One region of the Frigoribacterium sp. CFBP 8754 genome, then DNA from elsewhere that is predicted to be linked to it. Evidence: predicted binding sites of a transcription regulator. Region 1 holds the regulator's gene; each other region holds the start of a gene.
The links. Region 1 encodes HrcA, which represses chaperone genes, less so after heat shock. Its sites were predicted from a motif close to TTNGCACTCGNNNNNNNCGAGTGCNAA; they were not measured.
Positions count from the first base shown of each region.

Region 2: the regulator HrcA is predicted to act here: its motif matches at 3,052-3,078, upstream of groES (co-chaperone GroES).
Region 3: the regulator HrcA is predicted to act here: its motif matches at 4,340-4,366, upstream of groL (chaperonin GroEL).

Region 1 is NZ_JACYUO010000001.1:849,907-856,307, forward strand. It holds gene hemW (radical SAM family heme chaperone HemW) at 1-1,140, shown strand, start outside; gene IFT72_RS03915 (DUF4870 domain-containing protein) at 1,207-1,746, opposite strand; gene hrcA (heat-inducible transcriptional repressor HrcA) at 1,995-3,017, shown strand; gene dnaJ (molecular chaperone DnaJ) at 3,157-4,269, shown strand; gene IFT72_RS03930 (16S rRNA (uracil(1498)-N(3))-methyltransferase) at 4,272-5,015, shown strand; gene IFT72_RS03935 (histidine triad nucleotide-binding protein) at 5,072-5,494, shown strand; gene IFT72_RS03940 (PhoH family protein) at 5,484-6,401, shown strand, end outside.
Region 2 is NZ_JACYUO010000005.1:403-6,803, forward strand. It holds partial or broken gene IFT72_RS12880 (ABC transporter substrate-binding protein) at 1-1,311, opposite strand, end outside; gene rarD (EamA family transporter RarD) at 1,489-2,475, opposite strand; gene groES (co-chaperone GroES) at 2,670-2,966, opposite strand; gene IFT72_RS12895 (class I SAM-dependent methyltransferase) at 3,111-4,298, shown strand; gene IFT72_RS12900 (hypothetical protein) at 4,395-5,378, opposite strand; gene IFT72_RS12905 (DUF4190 domain-containing protein) at 5,573-5,977, opposite strand; gene tsaD (tRNA (adenosine(37)-N6)-threonylcarbamoyltransferase complex transferase subunit TsaD) at 6,056-6,401, opposite strand, start outside.
Region 3 is NZ_JACYUO010000002.1:669,866-676,266, reverse strand. It holds tRNA gene IFT72_RS09560 (tRNA-Thr) at 164-237, opposite strand; gene IFT72_RS09555 (hypothetical protein) at 393-575, shown strand; gene IFT72_RS09550 (nitroreductase family protein) at 585-1,139, opposite strand; gene msrB (peptide-methionine (R)-S-oxide reductase MsrB) at 1,136-1,573, opposite strand; gene IFT72_RS09540 (DUF2332 domain-containing protein) at 1,674-2,660, shown strand; gene IFT72_RS09535 (DUF3263 domain-containing protein) at 2,738-3,031, shown strand; gene IFT72_RS09530 (LytR C-terminal domain-containing protein) at 3,052-3,684, shown strand; gene IFT72_RS09525 (cold-shock protein) at 3,997-4,200, shown strand; gene groL (chaperonin GroEL) at 4,407-6,026, shown strand.

The DNA.
Region 1 (6,401 bases):
CTCGGCGTCTACCTCCACGTCCCGTTCTGCCGTGTCCGCTGCGGCTACTGCGACTTCAACACCTACACGGGCGACGAGCTGCGCGGGGCCCGTCGAGACGACTACGCCTCGCAGGCGGTGGCCGAGGTCGCCCAGGCCGGCCGTGTGCTCGAGCGGGCGGGCCTGCCGCCGCGCCGCGCCTCCACCGTGTTCTTCGGCGGCGGCACCCCGACGATGCTGCCGCACACCGACCTCGCGACGATGCTGCGCGCCGTGGTCGACACCTGGGGGCTGGAGGCGGGGGCCGAGGTCACGACGGAGGCCAACCCGGACAGCGTCGACGCGGAGTACCTGCGCGCCCTCGCGGCCGCCGGCTTCACCCGGGTCAGCTTCGGCATGCAGTCGGCCGTGCCGAGCGTGCTGGCGACGCTCGAGCGCACCCACGACCCCGAGCGGATCCCGCTCGTCGTGGCCTGGGCGCGGGAGGCCGGCCTCGACGTCAGCCTCGACCTCATCTACGGCACGCCGGGCGAGACCCTCGACGACTGGACGAGGTCGCTCGACGTCGCGCTCGCGCAGGAGCCCGACCACCTCTCGGCCTACGCCCTGATCGTCGAGGACGGCACGAAGCTCGCCCGGCAGATCCGTCGCGGCGAGGTCGCGCAGCCCGACGACGACACGGCCGCCGACATGTACGAGCTGGCCGACGCCCGCCTCGCCGAGGCCGGCTACGACTGGTACGAGGTGAGCAACTGGTCGAGGGGCGTCGAGCACCGGTCGCGCCACAACCTGTCGTACTGGACGGGCCAGGACTGGTGGGGCGTCGGGCCCGGTGCGCACAGCCACGTGGGCGGCGTCCGCTGGTGGAACGTCAAGCACCCGGCCGCCTACGCCCAGCGGATGACCGCGGGGGAGTCGCCCGGGGCGGGGCGGGAGACCCTCGACGCCGAGACGCGCCGGGTCGAGCGCGTGCTGCTCGCCGTCCGCACCCGGGACGGCCTGCCGACGAGCGACCTCGACGCGACGGGCCGGGCGGCGGTCGCCGGGCTCATCGCGGACGGCTGGATCGACGGCCGCGCCGCCCTAGCAGGCCGTGTCGAGCTGACGCGCACCGGGCGCCTGATGGCCGACGCCGTCGTCAGCCGGCTGCTCCCGGCGTGACGCGAGGCGCGCCTCCCCGGGGGAGACGCGCCTCGGTGGGTGCGGCGACGCTGTCGCGCCGGCGGGCTACGCCTTGATGAACTCGATCGTCAGCGGGTACTTGTAGTACTCGCCCTTGTTCGCGGCCAGGGCCGCGAGGATGCTGAAGACGAGGATGACGATGCCGACGGCCGCCAGCACGAGGTAGCCGACGAGGATCAGCGAGAGCAGACCCCCGGCGAAGCTCGCGATCGCCATCGTGATCTGGAAGTTCAGCGCCTGTCGCGTGTGCTCGCGGATGAACGGCCCGCGGTCCTTCAGGACGAAGAACCCGACCAGGGCCGGGATGAAGCCGAACAGGATGCCGCCCGCGTGGATCAGCGTCGACCAGAGCTTCTCGTCCTCGGGGCGGAGGGGCTGGCCGGCCTGCTGGTAGCCGGCACCGCCGCCCGGGGCCTGCTGCCCCCAGGGCTGCTGCTGGCCGTAGGGCTGCGGGCCGCCCTGCGGCGCCTGCTGGCCGGGTGCCTGCTGGCCGTACGGCGGCGGGCCGGGCTGGCCGGCCGGGCCGCCCTGGCCGGGCTGCTTCGCGTAGGGGTCGTGCGGCTCTGCGGGCGGGGTGTCGGTCATCTGCTCACCTGGTTCGTCGTGGTCGGAGGTGACGGCCTCCCGCCCCGGAGGGGCCGGTGCCCGAGGGCGTCGACCGGACCGCGCGGTCCGGTGTCCGTCACGCCGAGCATAGGACAGGGAGGCGCGGCGCGAGTAGGTGCCGCCAGGCCGGTGGCGTAGCATTGGCAGTCTGGTACGGCGAGTGCCAGCCGGTCCGTGTCGACGCCCCCGGGGCGCACCGGGCCCGTGGTGCGATGAGGAGGTGTGCGGTGGTCTCGGAACGAGGGCTCGAGGTGCTGCGCGTCATCGTGCACGACTACGTCGCCTCCCGCGAGCCCGTGGGCTCGAAGTCCATCGTCGAGCGGCACCAGTTCGGCGTCTCCGCCGCGACGATCCGCAACGACATGGCCCTCCTCGAGGAGGAGGAGCTCATCGCGGCCCCGCACACCTCGAGCGGCCGCGTCCCCACCGACAAGGGGTACCGCCTCTTCGTCGACCAGCTCGCCGACCTCCGCCCGCTCAGCGCCGCGCAGCGCCAGGCGATCGAGACCTTCCTCGGCGACTCCACCGACCTCGACGAGGTCCTCGGCCGCACCGTCCGCCTGCTCAGCCAGCTGACGAACCAGGTCGCCCTCGTCCAGTACCCCTCCTTCTCGCGGGCCCGCGTCCGCCACGTCGAGCTCGTCAGCCTCGCCGAGCGCCGGGTCATGACGGTGCTCATCACCGACACGGGCCAGGTCGAGCAGCGGGTCGTCGAGCTCCCCGCGCCGGTCGACGAGTCCTTCCTCGGCGAGCTGCGCTCCTCGCTCAACGCCCTCGTCGGCGGGGCTGCCCTGAGCGCCGCCGCGACGGCGCTGGCCGACCTGCCGGCACAGCACCCGCCCGAGCGCGCGGCCACCGTCGGGCTCCTCGTGGCGAGCCTCGTCGAGCAGCTCGCCACCGGCCGCCAGGACCGCCTGGTCATGGCGGGCGCGGCGAACCTCGTCCGCATCGGCGACGACTTCAGCGGCAACCTCTACCCCGTCCTCGAGGCCATCGAGGAGCAGGTGGCGCTGCTCCGGCTCTTCGGCGAGATGCAGCTCGACGCCGTCGACGTCGCCGCCAGCATCGGCCGCGAGAACGAGTCGTTCGGGCTCTCGCAGGCGTCCGTCCTCGCGAGCGGCTACTCGTCGTCGGGCAGCGAGATCGCCCGGCTCGGCGTGCTCGGCCCGATGCGCATGGACTACTCCACCAACATGGCGGCGGTCCGGGCGGTCGCCCGCTACCTCTCGTCCCTGCTCTCCGAGCGCTGACGAGGGCCGGCGCCGGCCTGCGGCCCCGACCACCGACTCCACCCCCAGACACGACACACGACCAGCAGACATCCCACCCAGACATCCGCCCCGCGGCCCCCGCGGAGCGCAGACGCACACCAGAGGCAGACGAGAACCAGTGGCAGATCATTACGACGTGCTCGGAGTCGACCGCTCGGCGACCCCGGAGGAGATCAAGAAGGCGTACCGCCGGCTCGCCCGCGAGCTGCACCCCGACGTGAACCCCAGCCCGGAGGCGTCCGAGCGGTTCAAGGACGTCACGCACGCCTACGACGTCCTCAGCGACCCCCAGCAGCGGGAGCGCTACGACCTCGGCCCGCAGGCCGGCTTCGGCGGGGGAGGCGGCGCCGCGGGCTTCGGCGACATCTTCGACGCCTTCTTCGGCGGCGGGGGAGGCGGCGGCCAGCGCCAGGGGCCGAGGTCGCGTCGCGAGCGCGGCCAGGACGCCCTGCTCCGCCTCGAGGTCGACCTGGAAGAGATCGTCTTCGGCACCCAGCGCGACATCGAGGTCGACACCGCGGTCCTCTGCGAGACCTGCTCCGGGTCCTGCTGCGCGCCCGGCACCTCGCCCCAGACCTGCGACATCTGCCACGGCTCGGGCCAGATCCAGCGCCAGGTCCGCTCGCTGCTCGGCAACGTCATGACCTCCAGCCCCTGCGGCACCTGCCGAGGCTACGGCACCGTCATCCCGAACCCGTGCCCGACCTGTCAGGGCCAGGGCCGCGTCCGCGCGCGCCGCACCATCCCCATCGACATCCCCGCGGGCGTCGACACCGGCCTCCGCCTCCAGCTGCCCGGGCAGGGCGAGGTCGGCCAGGCCGGCGGCCCGAACGGCGACCTCTACCTCGAGGTCAAGGTCCGCCACCACGAGACCTACAGCCGCAACGGCGACGACCTGCTCGCGACGCTCGAGGTGCAGATGTCCGACGCGATCCTCGGCACCGAGACGACCCTCGACGGCCTCGACGGTGCGGTGGAGATCGAGCTCAAGCCGGGCACCCAGAGCGGCGACGTGCTGACCGTCCGCGACCGCGGGGTCACGAAGCTCCGCGGCACGGGCCGCGGCGACCTCAAGATCGGCGTCCAGGTGGTGACGCCGACCAAGCTCAGCCACAAGGAGCGCGAGCTGATCGAGAAGTTCGCCGCCGGCCGTCGCGAGCAGGCGCCCGAGCTGTCGCAGTTCCAGCAGGGCCTGTTCGGCAAGCTGCGCGACCGGTTCCTCAACTTCTGATCGTGGCGCACTTCTACCTGGTCGACGACCTGACGGAGGCGGTGGCCGGCTCGACCGTCACGGTCACCGGCGCCGAGGCACGGCACGCCGTCACCGTCAGCCGGGTGCGGGTCGGCGAGCAGCTCACGCTCGGCGACGGCCGCGGCACGGTCGTGCGGGGCGAGGTGACCGAGGCGACCGGCGACCGGCTGTCGCTGGTGGCGGCGACCGTCACCGCGCATCCTCGGCCCGGGGTCCGGATCGCGTTGGCCCAGGCCCTCGCCAAGGGCGACCGCGACGAGCTGGCCGTCCAGGCCGCGACGGAGCTCGGCGTCGACGAGGTCGTCCCCTGGTCGGCGTCGCGGTCGGTGTCGCGCTGGGAGGGCGCCAAGGTCGCGAAGGGCACGAGCCGCTGGCGGGCGATCACCCGCGAGGCGACGAAGCAGGCGATCCGGCCCTGGGCGCCCGAGGTGCTCGACCTCGCGACGACGAAGCAGCTCGCGGCCCGCACGGTGCTCGGCCCGGTGCTCGTGCTGGAGCCGACGGCCGACCTCGCGCTCTCCGCGGTCGACCTCCCGCCCGAGGGAGGCGCGGGCTCGGTCGTCACGGTGGTGGTCGGCCCCGAGGGCGGCGTCTCGCCCGCCGAGCTCGCCCTCTTCGTCGACGCGGGCGCCACGCTCGCGAGGCTCGGCGACAGCGTGCTGCGGACCTCGACGGCGGGCCCGGCGGCCCTGGCCGTCCTCAGCGTGCGGCTCGGTCGCTGGTAGGCGGCCCCGTCGTCGACGTCGGGCCGGTGTCACCGGCCGCCGGTACGATGAGCGGCATGTCCGACGACCAGACCAGCCAGGCCCCCGGCGGCTCCGACCAGCCGTCCGTCTTCAGCCGCATCGTCGCGCGCGAGATCCCGGCCGACATCGTCTTCGAGAACGAGCGGGTCATCGCGTTCCGCGACGTCGAGCCCAAGGCTCCCGTCCACCTGCTCGTCGTCCCCAAGACCGAGCGGTGGCACGACGTCGCCGAGCTGGCCGCGGGCGACCCCGCGCTGCTCGCCGAGATCGTGGCGACGGCCTCGGCCCTGTCGGCCGACCCGGCCGTCTTCCGCTCCGGCGACGGCACCGACCTCTCGGTCGGCCGCGGCGAGTTCCGGCTCGTCTTCAACACCGGCCCCTCGGCCGGCCAGACCGTGTTCCACGTGCACGCCCACGTGCTCGGGGGACTCCTCCAGGAAGGCACCCTTGCCCACTAGCGACACTCCGTCCACCGGCTCCGACGCCCGCGCCGAGGGCGCGACCCGGGTCGACATCACCGTCGACGGCGTCGCGATGGTCCAGCTGCTCGGTCCCCACGACCGGCTCCTCAAGACCGTCGAGAAGCAGTACCCCGACGTCCGCGTGCTCGTGCGGGGCAACGAGGTCGGACTCGAGGGGCCGGCGGCGTCGGTCGCCCGGGCCCGGGGGCTCGTCGACGAGCTCGTCTCGCTGGTGCGCAACGGTCACGACCTCGTCCCGGCCGAGGTCGAGACCAGTGCGAAGCTGCTCGACTCCGGGCAGGCCGCGCCCGCGGACGTCTTCGGCCAGCCGATCGTCTCGAGCCGCGGCAAGTCCGTCCGGGCGAAGACGCTCGGCCAGGCCCGCTACGTCGAGGCGATCGACCAGCACACCATCACGTTCGGCATCGGCCCCGCGGGCACCGGCAAGACCTACCTCGCGATGGCGAAGGCGGTCCAGGCCCTGCAGCGGCGCGAGGTGCAGCGCATCATCCTCACGCGCCCCGCCGTCGAGGCGGGGGAGCGCCTGGGCTTCCTGCCCGGCACCCTCACCGACAAGATCGACCCGTACCTCCGCCCGCTGTACGACGCGCTCAACGAGATGATGGACCCGGAGATCGTGCCCAAGCTGCTCGCGGCCGGCACCGTCGAGGTCGCCCCGCTCGCCTACATGCGCGGCCGGACCCTGAACGACGCCTTCGTCGTGCTCGACGAGGCGCAGAACACGACGCCCGAGCAGATGAAGATGTTCCTCACCCGGCTCGGCTTCGGCTCCCGCATGGTCGTGACGGGCGACGTCACCCAGATCGACCTGCCGACCGGCGCGAGCGGGCTCCAGCTCGTGACCCGCGTGCTCGACGGCATCGACGACATCCACTTCGCCCGA
Region 2 (6,401 bases), on a different contig from region 1:
CTGGTAGACGGGCTTGTTGTCGCCGTCGAACTGGTAGATGCCGATGAAGGCCGACGACGGGTCGTTCTTGTCGTCGAACGGTCCGATGCCCGAGGGGCCGGTGTAGTGGATGTCGCCGCCGCCGTCGAGCGCGGTGACGCACTCCTCGAAGGTCGAGCACTCGGTGCCGTCGGTCGCGCCGGAGACCCCGGCCATGTTGGCCTGGATCGTGCCGGCGTCGGTGCCGCCGCCCTTCACCGCGGCGAGCGCGGCGAGGATGGTGGCGTCGTAGGACTCCTGTGCGTACGAGTAGTCGGCGAGGGGGCTGCCGGCCGTGCGCTGGTAGAAGTCGCTGAAGCGAGCCTGCAGGTCGGTCGACGGGAACGCGCCGGGGATGGTGCCCTTGGCGCCCTCGAGGGTGCCCGGGTCGAAGTCCTCGCTGTAGTCGGCCGTGTTGCCGTCCGACATGTAGACCTTGCTCATGTCCCAGCCCTGCGAGACGAGCTCGGGCACGATCGACGCGGTCTCGTCGAAGGCGAGGATGACGATGGCGTCGGGGTCGGAGCCGATCGCCGCGGTCACCTCGGACGAGAACGTGGTCTGGCCGGGCGGGAACTCCTGGCCCTCGCCCTCGGCGCCGTAGACGACGGTGCCGCCGGAGGACTCGATCGAGGCCTGGGTCGAGTTGCGGAGGCCGGTGCCGTAGGTGTCGTTGAAGACGATGAACGCGACGTTGGCGTTGCCGTCGTCGACGATCTGCTGGCCGAGCGCCGAGCCCTGGACGGAGTCCGGCGGCGCGGTGCGGAAGTAGTACGACGAGTAGCCGCTGAGGTCGGTCGCCGTGTTGGCGGGCGAGATCTGCACGATGCAGGCCGCGGTGATCTGGTCGATGACGTTCAGCGTGACGCTGGAGGACTCCGCGCCGATGGCGACGGGCACCTTGGCGTCGATCAGCTGCGTCGCTGCGGCGCTCGAGACGGTGAGGTCGTTGCTGTCGCCCGAGTCGGTGCTGGGGTCGATCGTGACGTCCTGGCCGAGCACGCCGCCGGCGGCGTTGATGTCCTCGACGGCGAGGCCGACGCCGGACTCGGCGGGCGGGTTGAGGTACGCGAGGGTACCCGTGCTCGGCAGGATGGTGCCGATGCGGAGAGCGTCCTGGCTGGGGCTGCTGGGCGCCTCGCAGGCGGCAGCGGGGTCGGTCTTCGCCGACGCCGACGCGCTCGACGAGGAGGTGTCGTCGCTGGGCGTCGAGGTGGACGAACAAGCGGCGAGGAGGACGGAGGCGGCTCCTGCGAGCGCCAGAGCCTTCAGCCCTTTGGTGGATCGGATCATCCGTGGTCCCTTTCTGGAAGCGCGTGCAGCCGGACCGCCACTAGGCAGACGGTCCTCGCGATTGAGAAGAAACTAGGGCTCGATTGTTTCCGGCGCGTGTTCTGGTCGTCACTCAGGGGTTTCGTTAGCAATTCGTGACATGCCCTCAGGAGGCGCGGTGCGGGCCCCGGACGGACGTCACGCCACGGCGGGCCGCGGCCGTGCCCGGCGGCTCGCCGACACCATGTCGACGGTCAGCACCACGAGGGCGACCCAGACGATCGCGAAGCCGACCCAGCGGCTGGTCGGCATCTGCTCGTGCAGCAGGACGACGCCGACGATGAACTGCAGCACGGGCGCGAGGTACTGGGTGAGCCCGATCGTCGCGAGGGGCAGCCGTCGCGCGGCGGCGGCGAAGAGCAGCAGCGGCACCGCGGTCACGACGCCCGAGCTGATCACGGTGAGGGTGTGCAGCAGGCTCACCGAGCCGAACACGACGCCGCCGTCGACGCCGGTCGCGGCGATCACGACGAGGGCGACCGCCGCGACGGGCGCGACCGCGAGCGTCTCGAGGGTCAGGCCGCTGACGGCGTCGACGCGCCCGCCCATCTGCTTCTTGACGAGCCCGTAGGCGCCGAACGAGAACGCCATGATCAGCGACGCCCACGGCACGCCGCCGGTGCCGAGGGCGATCACGACGACGGCGACGGCGCTGAGGCCGATGGCGGCCCACTGGGCGGGCCGGAGGCGCTCCCGCAGTACGACGACAGCGAGCAGGACGGTGACGATCGGGTTGATGAAGTAGCCGAGGGCCGCCTCGACGACGTGCCCGGCGAGCGTCGCGACGATGAAGGTCGTCCAGTTGACGACGATGAGCACGCCCGCGAGCGCCATCGGCGCGACGACGCGGCCCTGGCGCAGCAGCGCCAGGAAGGCCGGGAAGCCGCGCGTGACGGCGAGCAGCACCAGGCAGAACGCCAGCGAGAAGAGGATGCGCCACGAGACGATCTCGAACGGCCCCGAGGGCGACATGAGAAGGAAGAAGATCGGCAGCACGCCCCACAGGCCGTAGGCGCTGACCGCGTAGGCGAGGCCGGAGCCGGCTCGCTCGGCCGGGCCCGAGGGCCGGGCGGGGCCGGCGGGCTCGACGGGGGCGGAGGAGGCGCGGGCACGGTCGTCGGTCACGTCACGACTCTAGGGCGAGCCCCCGTCGCCGACCGGCCCGGTGCTGCCGTCGACCGTGCCGCTCCTGCCGATCTCGCGAACGGGCGGCCCGCACAGCGCCTCGACGGGACGGCGCCCCGCCTCGCGCCGCCCGCGCACGACGAAGGCCCCCGCCGTGTGACGGGGGCCTCCGGGTGGAGCAGGGTGTCGACCGACTAGCGGACGATGACGGCGAGCACGTCGCGGGCCGAGAGGACGAGGTAGTCCTGGCCGTCGTACTTGACCTCGGTTCCGCCGTACTTGCTGTAGATGACCTTGTCGCCGACGGCGACGTCGAGCGGGACGCGGTTGCCGTTGTCGTCGATGCGACCCGGACCGACCGCCACGACCTCGCCCTCCTGGGGCTTCTCCTTGGCGGTGTCGGGGATCACGAGGCCGGAAGCCGTGGTCTGCTCGGCTTCGACCTGCTGGATGACGATGCGATCTTCGAGCGGCTTGATGGAGACCGACACGGTTGACCTCTGCTTTCTCGGAACTTCGTAGAACGTGGGGTGGCACTCACCACGTGCGAGTGCCAGGAACAACTGTAGGGGCCCGCTGGCACTCGGTCAACACGAGTGCCAGCGGCACGGCGTCGATGCGCGAGACTGGAGCCCATGGACACCACCGAGCTGCTCGAGATCCTCTCGCCCGAGGGGCTCCGGCTGCTCGACTCGCTGCCGGCGCGGCGGAGCGACGACGACGTCGTCGGCACGGTCGCGGCGCTCCGCAAGCAGGGCCACTCCCCCGCGCTCGTCGCCGCCGTGCTGAGCCAGGCCCGGCTCCGGGGCCGTGCCGTCGCCAAGTTCGGCGACTTCGCCAGCCGCATGCTCTTCACCGAGGCGGGCCTCGAACAGGCCACGCGCCTCCCCGTGGCCGCCCGGCACGCCGGCCGGTTCCGCGCCGCCGGGGCCCGCCGGGTCGCCGACCTCGGCTGCGGCATCGGGGGCGACGCGATGGCCCTGGCCGCCCTCGAGCTCGACGTGCTCGCGGTCGAGCGCGACGAGGTCACCGCCGCCGTCGCCGCGTACAACCTCGCCCCCTGGTCGGGCGCCCGCGTCGAGCACGCCGACGCCGCCGACGTCGACCTCGCGGACGTCGACGCCGTCTTCCTCGACCCGGCCCGGCGCACGGCGGGCCACAGCGGCACCAAGCGCCTCGCCGACCCGGCCGACTGGTCGCCCTCGCTCGACGTCGCCTTCGGGCACGCCGAGCACCGCCCGACCGGGGTCAAGCTCGGCCCCGGCATCGACCGCGAGCTGCTGCCCGCCGACGCGGAGTGCCAGTGGATGTCCGTCGACCGCGAGGTCGTCGAGCTCGGGGTCTGGTTCGGGGCGCTCGCGCGGCCCGGCGTCGGGCGGTCCGCCCTCGTGGTCACCGCCTCCGGCACCGCCGAGCTCACCGCGCCCGCCGACTCCGACGACGTCGAGGTGGGCGACCTCGGCGAGTGGCTCTACGAGCCCGACGGCGCCGTCATCCGGGCCCGCCTGATCGGCGACCTCGCCCGGAGCCTCGGCGCCCGGACGGTCAGCCGCGACATCGCCTACCTCACCTCCGACACGCCGGTCGAGACGCCCTTCGCCCAGGTCTTCCGCGTGGTCGAGGCCCTGCCCCTCGACGAGAAGACCCTCAAGCGCGAGCTGCGCGCCCGGGGCGTCGGCCGCCTCGAGATCAAGAAGCGCGGGGTCGACGTCGACCCCGCCGCGTTCCGCAAGCGCCTCTCGCTGCAGGGCACCGGCTCGGCGACGCTGGTGCTGACGCGCGTCGCCGGGCGACACACGGCCCTGCTCTGCGAACGCGTCTGACCCGGCACGACGACGGCCGCCGCACCGGGGTGCGACGGCCGAGGTCGTCAGGAGGCGCGGGCCGGGCGGTGAGCACCGCCGCCGCACCGCCTCGGGTCAGTATCCGTAGTAGCTGCTGTCGGCGACGGTGCTGAAGAACGTCGCCCAGCCGATCCAGACGACGATCGCGAGGGCGATGCCCGCGTAGCCGACGATGAGGCCGGTCAGCCAGAACCCGCGCGAACGGGGCTCGCGCTTCTGGGCGATGTGGCCGAGCACCACTCCGGCGATCGAGAAGATGATGCCGGCCCCGAAGGTGACGACGAGGATCGTGATGAACGCGCCGAAGATCGACCCGATCATCGCGAGCAGGCTGAGCACGCTCGACGGCTTGGTGGGCCCGGCCGAGGCGTAGGGGGCGTAGGGCGAGCCGTAGGGCTGCTGCTGCTGCTGCGGAGCGCCGTAGGGCTGGCCGTACTGCTGCTGCGGCTGGCCGTACTGCTGCGGGGGCTGACCGTACGGGCCCGGCTGCGGCTGGCCGTAGGGGCCGGGCTGCTGCGGCTGACCGTACGGGCCCTGCTGCGGCGGCTGCTGCCCGTACTGCCCCTGCTGCGGCTGCTGCCCGTACTGCTGCGAGCCCGGCTGGCCGGGTGCCGCCGGGCCGGACGGCGCGGCGTAGCCGGGCCGGGGCGGCTGAGGAGCACCGTACGGCGCGGACGCGGGGGCCCCGTAGGGAGCCGACTGCGGGGCACCCTGCGCCGGCGCACCGTAGGGCGCCGACTGCGGAGCGCCCTGCCCCTGTGCCGGGGCACCGTACGGCGCCGACGGCGCACCGCCCTGCGCTGAGCCCGGCTGGGGCGCCGCGAACGGCGACCGCTGCGGGGCCGGGGTCTGCCCCGGGGCGACGAACGGGTCGTGGGCGGGGCGCGCGGCGGGCTGGGACGCGGCGCCGGGGAAGGAGGTGGGCGGCAGCGGCGGCGACTGCTGGTCGCCCGCGGGCGCGGGCGGAGGCGTCGGCGCCTGCGTCGGCTCGGACTGCGGCGCGTCAGCGGACTGCGGTGCGCGCCCGGACTGCTCGGGGGTGGTGTCGTCGGTGGCCATCAGGAGCCTTTCGCGTGCGGGCGGCGGAGCATCGGTGGAGTCGCGGTGCGGTGTCGCAGATCAGGTGCGGTGCCGTGCGGTGTCGCCCCGGCCGAGGTGGACCGGACGGACGACGGGGCCCACGCCGTCGGCGTGGACCCCGTCATCGTATCGACGCCTCCGATGAGGCAGCCATGAAGCCCGTGGGCGTCGCCTCAGTACGTCGAGTAGTCGAGCTGGCCCGAGCTGGCGAGCGCCCCGAAGAGGACGGCGAAGCCGACGGCCAGGAGGATGCCGCCGATCAGCACGACGTAGCCGAGGATGGTGCCCCAGAGCGCCATGCCGCGCCCCTCCTCGCCCGTCTTCTTGATCTGGCTGAGCGAGATGTGCCCGACGACGATCGCGGCGATGCTCGCGACGCCGGTGAAGAAGCCCGCGATGCCGAGGATGAGGGCGATCAGCGCGAGGCTGTTGCGGGGCGCCGGGCCGTAGCCCGGGCCGCCGGGCGCGCTGTAGCCCTGGCCGACGGGGGCGCCGTAGGCCGGCGGCTGCTGGCCGGAGGGCGTGCCGTAGCTGTCCTTCTGCGGCTGGCCCTGGGGGGCCGGGTACTGGTCGGTCATGTCCCGTGGTCTCCTCGTCGTGCGCCCGGCTCGTGCCGGTGGTCTGGTCCGGACGATGCTACCGGCAGCGGCCCCGGCTCAGACCGCCTGCACCACGGTGACCGGCAGCGTCGAGTCGGCGCCGAAGTCGAGCGGCGAGGGCGCGTGACCGCGGGCCACCAGCTGGGCTCCGAGCGCGGCGATCATCGCCCCGTTGTCGGTGCAGAGCGAGAGCGGGGGCACGCGCAGCTCGACGCCCGCCGCCGCGCAGCGCTCGGCCGCCAGCGCGCGGACCCGGGCGTTGGCGACGACCCCGCCACCGAGCAGCAGCCGCGGCACGCCCCGGTCGGCGCACGCGGCGAGGGCCTTCGTGAGGAGCACGTCGGCGACGGCCTCGCGGAAGCTCGCGGCCACGTCGGCCACGGGCACCTCGAGCCCCTCCTCG
Region 3 (6,401 bases), on a different contig from region 1:
GCCCCAGCTCGGGTCGCCCTCGCGCGGGGGTGCGCGACGGGGTCTGTCGGCATCGCTGTACCCCGGTCGACGACGGACGGTGCCGCGGAGGAGGAGGAGGCGGAGGAGCGGCGGGGGACGGGAGAGGCCCCGTGCCGCCGGAGGGCGGGCACGGGGCCGGGGGAGCCGCCTGTCGGATTCGAACCGACGACCTTCGCTTTACAAGAGCACTGCGCTACCGGACTGCGCCAAGGCGGCGGGCTCGGCCATCCTACCGACCACGGCGCTCGCCGCGGGCGCTGCGGGGCGCACCGCCGAGGCTCGGCGCAGGATTGGCGCGGGCGACGGCGACGTGGTGAAGTAGACGGGCGGCGTCGGCCGCGCGCCACCGCCCGTGACGACGAGGAGCCACCATGACCAACATCCTGACCGCGATCGGATCGATCGTCCTGCTCTTCGTGAGCTTCGCGCTCTTCGCGTACTCGTTCGGCTCGGGCGAGCCCAACGCGCTCGTCTTCTTCGCCGGCATCGTGCTGATGACGGCGTCGTTCGGCATCCCGATGACCGTCCTGGGCAACAGCCGCCGCACTTGGTAGCGGCCGCCGTCAGCCCGCGGTCAGCGGCCTGACGTAGTCGGCCGGGTCGAGCAGGCGGCGGGGCTTCGCCTCGCGCTCGCCGTGGCCCCCGACGTACAGCCAGCCCAGCAGCTTCTCGTCGCCCGTCAGCCCGTGGGCGGCCTGCACGACCGGGTGCCGGGTCTCCGACCCGGTCTTCCAGATCACGCCCCAGCCCTCGTCGTCGAGCACGAGCGACAGCAGGTGGGCGACGCCCGAGGCGACCGACTCCTGCTCCCACTCGGGCACCTTCCGGCTCTCCACCGGCGACGACACCACCGCGATCACGAGCGGCGCGCGGAGCGACTTCTCCTCCGCCTTGCGGGTCGACTTCTCGTCCGCCCCGGTCGCCGCCGACAGCGACCGGCCGATCACGCGACGGTCGTCGCCGCGCAGCTCGACCAGGCGCCACGGGTGCAGGCCCGAGTGGTCGGCCACCGTCGACGCGGCCTGGACGTAGCTGAGCAGCTGCTCGCGCGTCGGGGCCTCGTCGGTGACCTTCGACCGTGACCGTCGCCGACGGGCAGCGTCGGCGACGCCGGTCACTTCGAGTCCGTCGAGGCGGCGTCGCCCTCGGTGAACGACAGCGAGATCGAGTTCATGCAGTAGCGGTCACCCGTCGGGGTGCCGAAGCCGTCGGGGAAGACGTGGCCGAGGTGCGAACCGCAGTTCGCGCAGCGGACCTCGGTGCGGACCATGCCGAGGCTGGAGTCCTCGATCAGGTCGACGGCGTCGGGCCGGACGGACTCGTAGAAGCTCGGCCAGCCGCAGCCGCTGTCGAACTTGGTGCCGCTCTGGAAGAGCTCGGCGCCGCAGGCGGCGCAGGCGTAGGTGCCGGCGCGCTCCTCGTCGAGCAGCTCGCCCGTCCACGGGCGCTCCGTCGCGGCCTGGCGGAGCACCGAGTACTCCTCCGGGGTGAGCTCGCGGCGCCATTCTTCGTCGGTCTTCTCGACCTTGTACGTGCTGTTGTCGTTCGTCATGGGTGCACTCCTGACACGTTCGGGGACTCCCCATCCAACACTGTCCCGCTGAGCCCCATTCCCCGGGTGACGCCCCGCGGCGCTCCCTAGACTCGGGCCCGTGACGCTCGCCGACCGCTTCCTCGCCTACTCGGCGCAGGCCGCCGCCGAGGGGTCGCCCGGCTGGGCCGAGCTGGCCGCCGGCCTCGCCGCCGACGAGGCCGCGCTGGCCGTCGTCGAGAGGGCGCCGGAGTCGCGGCGCCAGCCCGTCCTGGTGCTCGCGACGTGCCGGTGGCTGGGCGCGCCCCCGGGGCCCTGGCCGCGCCTCCGGAGCTGGCTGCTCGACCACGCCGACGCCGTGGTCGCGGAGCTCGGCCGACGCTCCGTGCAGACGAACGACCTGCGCCGGAGCGGCCCGGTCTCGCTCGCCCTGGCCTGCCTCGACGAGCCGGTCGCGCTGCTCGAGGTGGGGGCCTCGGCAGGCCTCTGCCTGCTGCCCGACCTCGTCTCGTACCGGGCCGGCGACGTCCGGTGGGGCGACCCGCTCAGCCCCGTGCAGCTGACGCTCGACGTGACGGACGGCCGCGGCGACGACGCACCCGGCGGAGCGGGCGCCGGGCTCGGCGCGGTCGAGCTGCCGGAGGTGGTCTGGCGCGCCGGGCTCGACCTCGACCCCGTCGACGTCCGCGACGACGCGGCCGTCGCCTGGCTGCGCGCACTGCTGCCGCCCGGGGCGCCGGAGCGGGCCGACCTGCTCGAGCGGGCGGTCGCGCTCGCCCGCACCGCGCCTCCCCGGGTCGCCCGCGGCGACGCCGTCGACGACCTCGAGGCGCTCGCGGCGACGGCGCCCGCCGACGCACGCCTCGTGGTCGTCTCGACCGGCACGCTCGTCTACCTGCCCGGCCGACGACGACAGCAGTTCGTCGACACGATCAGGGGGCTCGGCGCCACCTGGGTCTCGTACGAGCGGATCGGCCTGCTCGACGACGTCGGGCCCGTCGACCCGGGCCTCGTCGAGCGCACGTCGGCCTTCGCGGTGCTCGCCCTCGACGGGCGGCCGCTCGCCGTCGGCGACGCCCACGGCACCCGCCTCACGACCGTCGGCTGAACGGGCCGAACCGCGCCCCGCCTCCCCGGCCACGGCCCGCCCCGACGTTATGGTGACGAAGATCGAGAGGGCGGGACGTGACCGACGAGGGCAGCAGGGGCACCGGTGTGCGCGCGGGTGCGTTGTCGACCCTCGACCGCGCGATCCTCGACCTGGAGCAGTCGCCGCCGGCCACGCCGGGCCAGAAGGAGGCGCTGATCCGGCGAGAGCTCGGGCTCGGCGTCGCGCGCTACCAGCAGTTGCTCAACTCCCTCATCGACCGACCTGCTGCACTGGCCTACGCGCCCCTGGTGGTCGGTCGCCTGCAGCGCCTGCGCGACCAGCGCGCCCGGGCCCGCGCCGACCGTTCGTTCGGGCCCACGCCCCGCTGACCCGGAAGACCACGGAGACCATGCCGAAGTACCCCCGCGACCGTTTCGACGAGGTGCCCCGCGACCTGGAGAGGGTCGGGGCGCACCGCTCCGAGCCCCGCCGGGGGCGCGGCTGGGTGGTCGTCGCCTGGGCGGCCCTCGCCACCGGCCTCCTCGTCGGCGCCGGGGTGGTCGCCCTGGGCGTCCTCAACGACAGCTTCCAGTTCGTCGCCCCCAGCGCGAGCAGCTCGGCCGAGGCCGGCGACGCGACGACCGAGCCGTCCGACGAGGCGACCGACGGCGACGGGGCCGCGACCGACGGGTCGACCGACGCCGCCGGCGAGACGCCCGCCGTGACGCCGACCCCGACGGCCACCGCGGCCGACCCCTCCGACGTGCCCGCCTCGACGACGATCGCCGTGCTCAACGCGACGACGACGAGCGGCCTCGCCGGCCGGGCCGCGACGACGCTCGACACCGCCGGCTGGACGGTCGGCAGCCAGGGCAACGCGCCCGAGCGCTCCGCCACCTCCACCGTCTACTACGCCACGGCCGCCGACCGCGCGGCCGCGCTCGGCGTCGCCGAGTCGCTCGGCATCGACGCGACGCAGCAGAGCACGGCCTTCCCGGGGGCGACCATCACCGTCGTGCTCGGCACCGACTTCTCGTCGTAGCGGGCGAGCGCGGGGGCGGTGCGACCGGGGCAGGGGCCCCGCTCCGCGCCTCCTCGGGGGCTTCCTCGTGCCCCTTCTGTTTCGGGCGTGTAAAGGATCGGGCCGACGGGCGCCCGCGGGTTCGTTCTGCGGCCTTCGGGGCTGTCGTCGGCGCCGGGGGCCGCACTAGCATCTGGTCTTGGTCGCCCCCTACGGCCCGCCCGCCCCGCCCCGAACGAGCGAGGCTGCACCGTTCGGGTGCGCAGGCCACTGCGTCGACCCGGCCCCGGCACCGACCGGCCGCCGTACGAACACAGCAAGGGGAGCAGCACCATGGCACACGGGACCGTCAAGTGGTTCAACGCGGAGAAGGGCTTCGGCTTCATCACGGTCGAGGGAGGCGGGCAGGACGTCTTCGTGCACTACTCGGCCATCGACATGAGCGGCTACAAGGTGCTCGAGGAGGGCCAGGCGGTCGTCTTCGAGGTGGGCACCGGGAGCAAGGGGCCGCAGGCGGAGTCGGTGCGGCTCGCCTGAGCCCCGCCCCTCGGCCCCTCGGCCCCTCCGACACGACGCCGTCCGCCCTCCCGGGGCGGGCGGCGTCGTCACGTCCGGGGGCTCGCCGTGGGCCTGCCCGGACGGCTTGCACTCACAAGGTGGGAGTGCCAGAATCGCTCTGGCACTCGCCGCAGGTGAGTGCCAAGTACCTCTGCTTCATGACGTCCGGGAGGGACGAGTAACACATGGCTAAGATCATTGCTTTTGACGAAGAGGCCCGTCGCGGCCTCGAGCGTGGCCTGAACATCCTGGCCGACGCGGTGAAGGTCACGCTCGGCCCCCGCGGCCGCAACGTCGTCCTCGAGAAGAAGTGGGGCGCCCCCACCATCACGAACGACGGCGTCTCCATCGCCAAGGAGATCGAGCTCGACGACCCGTTCGAGAAGATCGGTGCCGAGCTCGTCAAGGAGGTCGCCAAGAAGACCGACGACGTCGCCGGCGACGGCACCACCACCGCCACCGTGCTCGCCCAGGCGCTCGTCCGTGAGGGCCTCCGCAACGTCGCCGCCGGTGCCGACCCCATCTCGCTCAAGCGCGGCATCGAGAAGGCCGCCGCCGCGGTCTCCGCTCAGCTCCTCGCCGACGCGAAGGACATCGAGACCAAGGAGCAGATCGCGGCGACCGCCTCGATCTCCGCCGCCGACCCCACCATCGGTGCGCTCATCGCCGAGGCCATCGACAAGGTCGGCAAGGAGGGCGTCGTCACCGTCGAGGAGTCGAACACCTTCGGCACCGAGCTCGAGCTGACCGAGGGCATGCGCTTCGACAAGGGCTACCTGTCGCAGTACTTCGTCACCGACCCCGAGCGCCAGGAGGCCGTCTTCGAGGACGCCTACGTGCTCATCGTCAACTCGAAGATCTCCAACATCAAGGACCTCCTGCCGATCGTCGACAAGGTGATCCAGTCGGGCAAGCAGCTCCTGATCATCGCGGAGGACGTCGACGGCGAGGCCCTGGCCACGCTCGTCGTGAACAAGATCCGCGGCATCTTCAAGTCGGTCGCCGTCAAGGCCCCCGGCTTCGGCGACCGTCGCAAGGCGCAGCTGCAGGACATCGCCATCCTCACCGGTGGCCAGGTCATCGCGGAGGAGGTCGGCCTCAAGCTCGAGAACGCCACGCTCGACCTGCTCGGCCGTGCCCGCAAGGTCGTCATCACGAAGGACGAGACCACGATCGTCGAGGGTGCCGGCGACGCCGAGCAGATCGCCGGCCGCGTGCGTCAGATCCGCAGCGAGATCGAGGCGACCGACAGCGACTACGACCGCGAGAAGCTCCAGGAGCGCCTCGCCAAGCTCGCCGGCGGCGTCGCCGTCATCAAGGCGGGTGCCGCGACCGAGGTGGAGCTCAAGGAGCGCAAGCACCGCATCGAGGACGCCGTCCGCAACGCGAAGGCCGCCGTCGAGGAGGGCATCGTCGCCGGTGGTGGCGTCGCGCTCATCCAGGCCGGCAAGACCGCTCTCGCCGAGCTGCAGCTCGAGGGCGACGAGGCGACCGGGGCGAACATCGTCCGTGTCGCGATCGACGCTCCCCTGAAGCAGATCGCCTTCAACGCGGGCATGGAGCCCGGCGTCGTCGCCGACAAGGTCCGCGGCCTCCCGATCGGTCACGGCCTCAACGCCGCGACCGGCGAGTACGTCGACATGATCGCCGCCGGCATCATCGACCCGGCCAAGGTGACCCGCTCTGCCCTGCAGAACGCCGCCTCCATCGCTGGTCTGTTCCTGACCACCGAGGCCGTCGTCGCCGAGAAGCCCGAGAAGAACCCGGCCCCGGCCGGCGACCCCACGGGTGGCATGGACTTCTAGTCCGCACGGTTCCACGCTCAAGGGCGGTTCCCCTCCGGGGGAGCCGCCCTTCGGCGTTCCCGGGGGCCGGCCCCGGCCGCCCGTCGTCCGCCCGGCCGCTCGGCGTCAGCCCGGCCTCCCGGCCGCCCGGCCTCCCGGCCTCCCGGCCACCCCGCGTCCGCCGGGCCGCTCGGGTCGGGGCTCGTGATCTGAGAGTGATCCTGGGCCACGGGCTCTGCGGCACCACGTTCTCGGGGGCTGTCGCCGTGGACTCTCTCGTTCTGGGCTGGTCCGTCCGCTCCGCGGCTGTCCGTGCCCGTGCCCGCGCCCGTCGAGAGTCCGTCGGCCCGGACAGTGTCAGCCGGGCGTTTCCTGGGGGAGGGCTGCCCGTGGCCG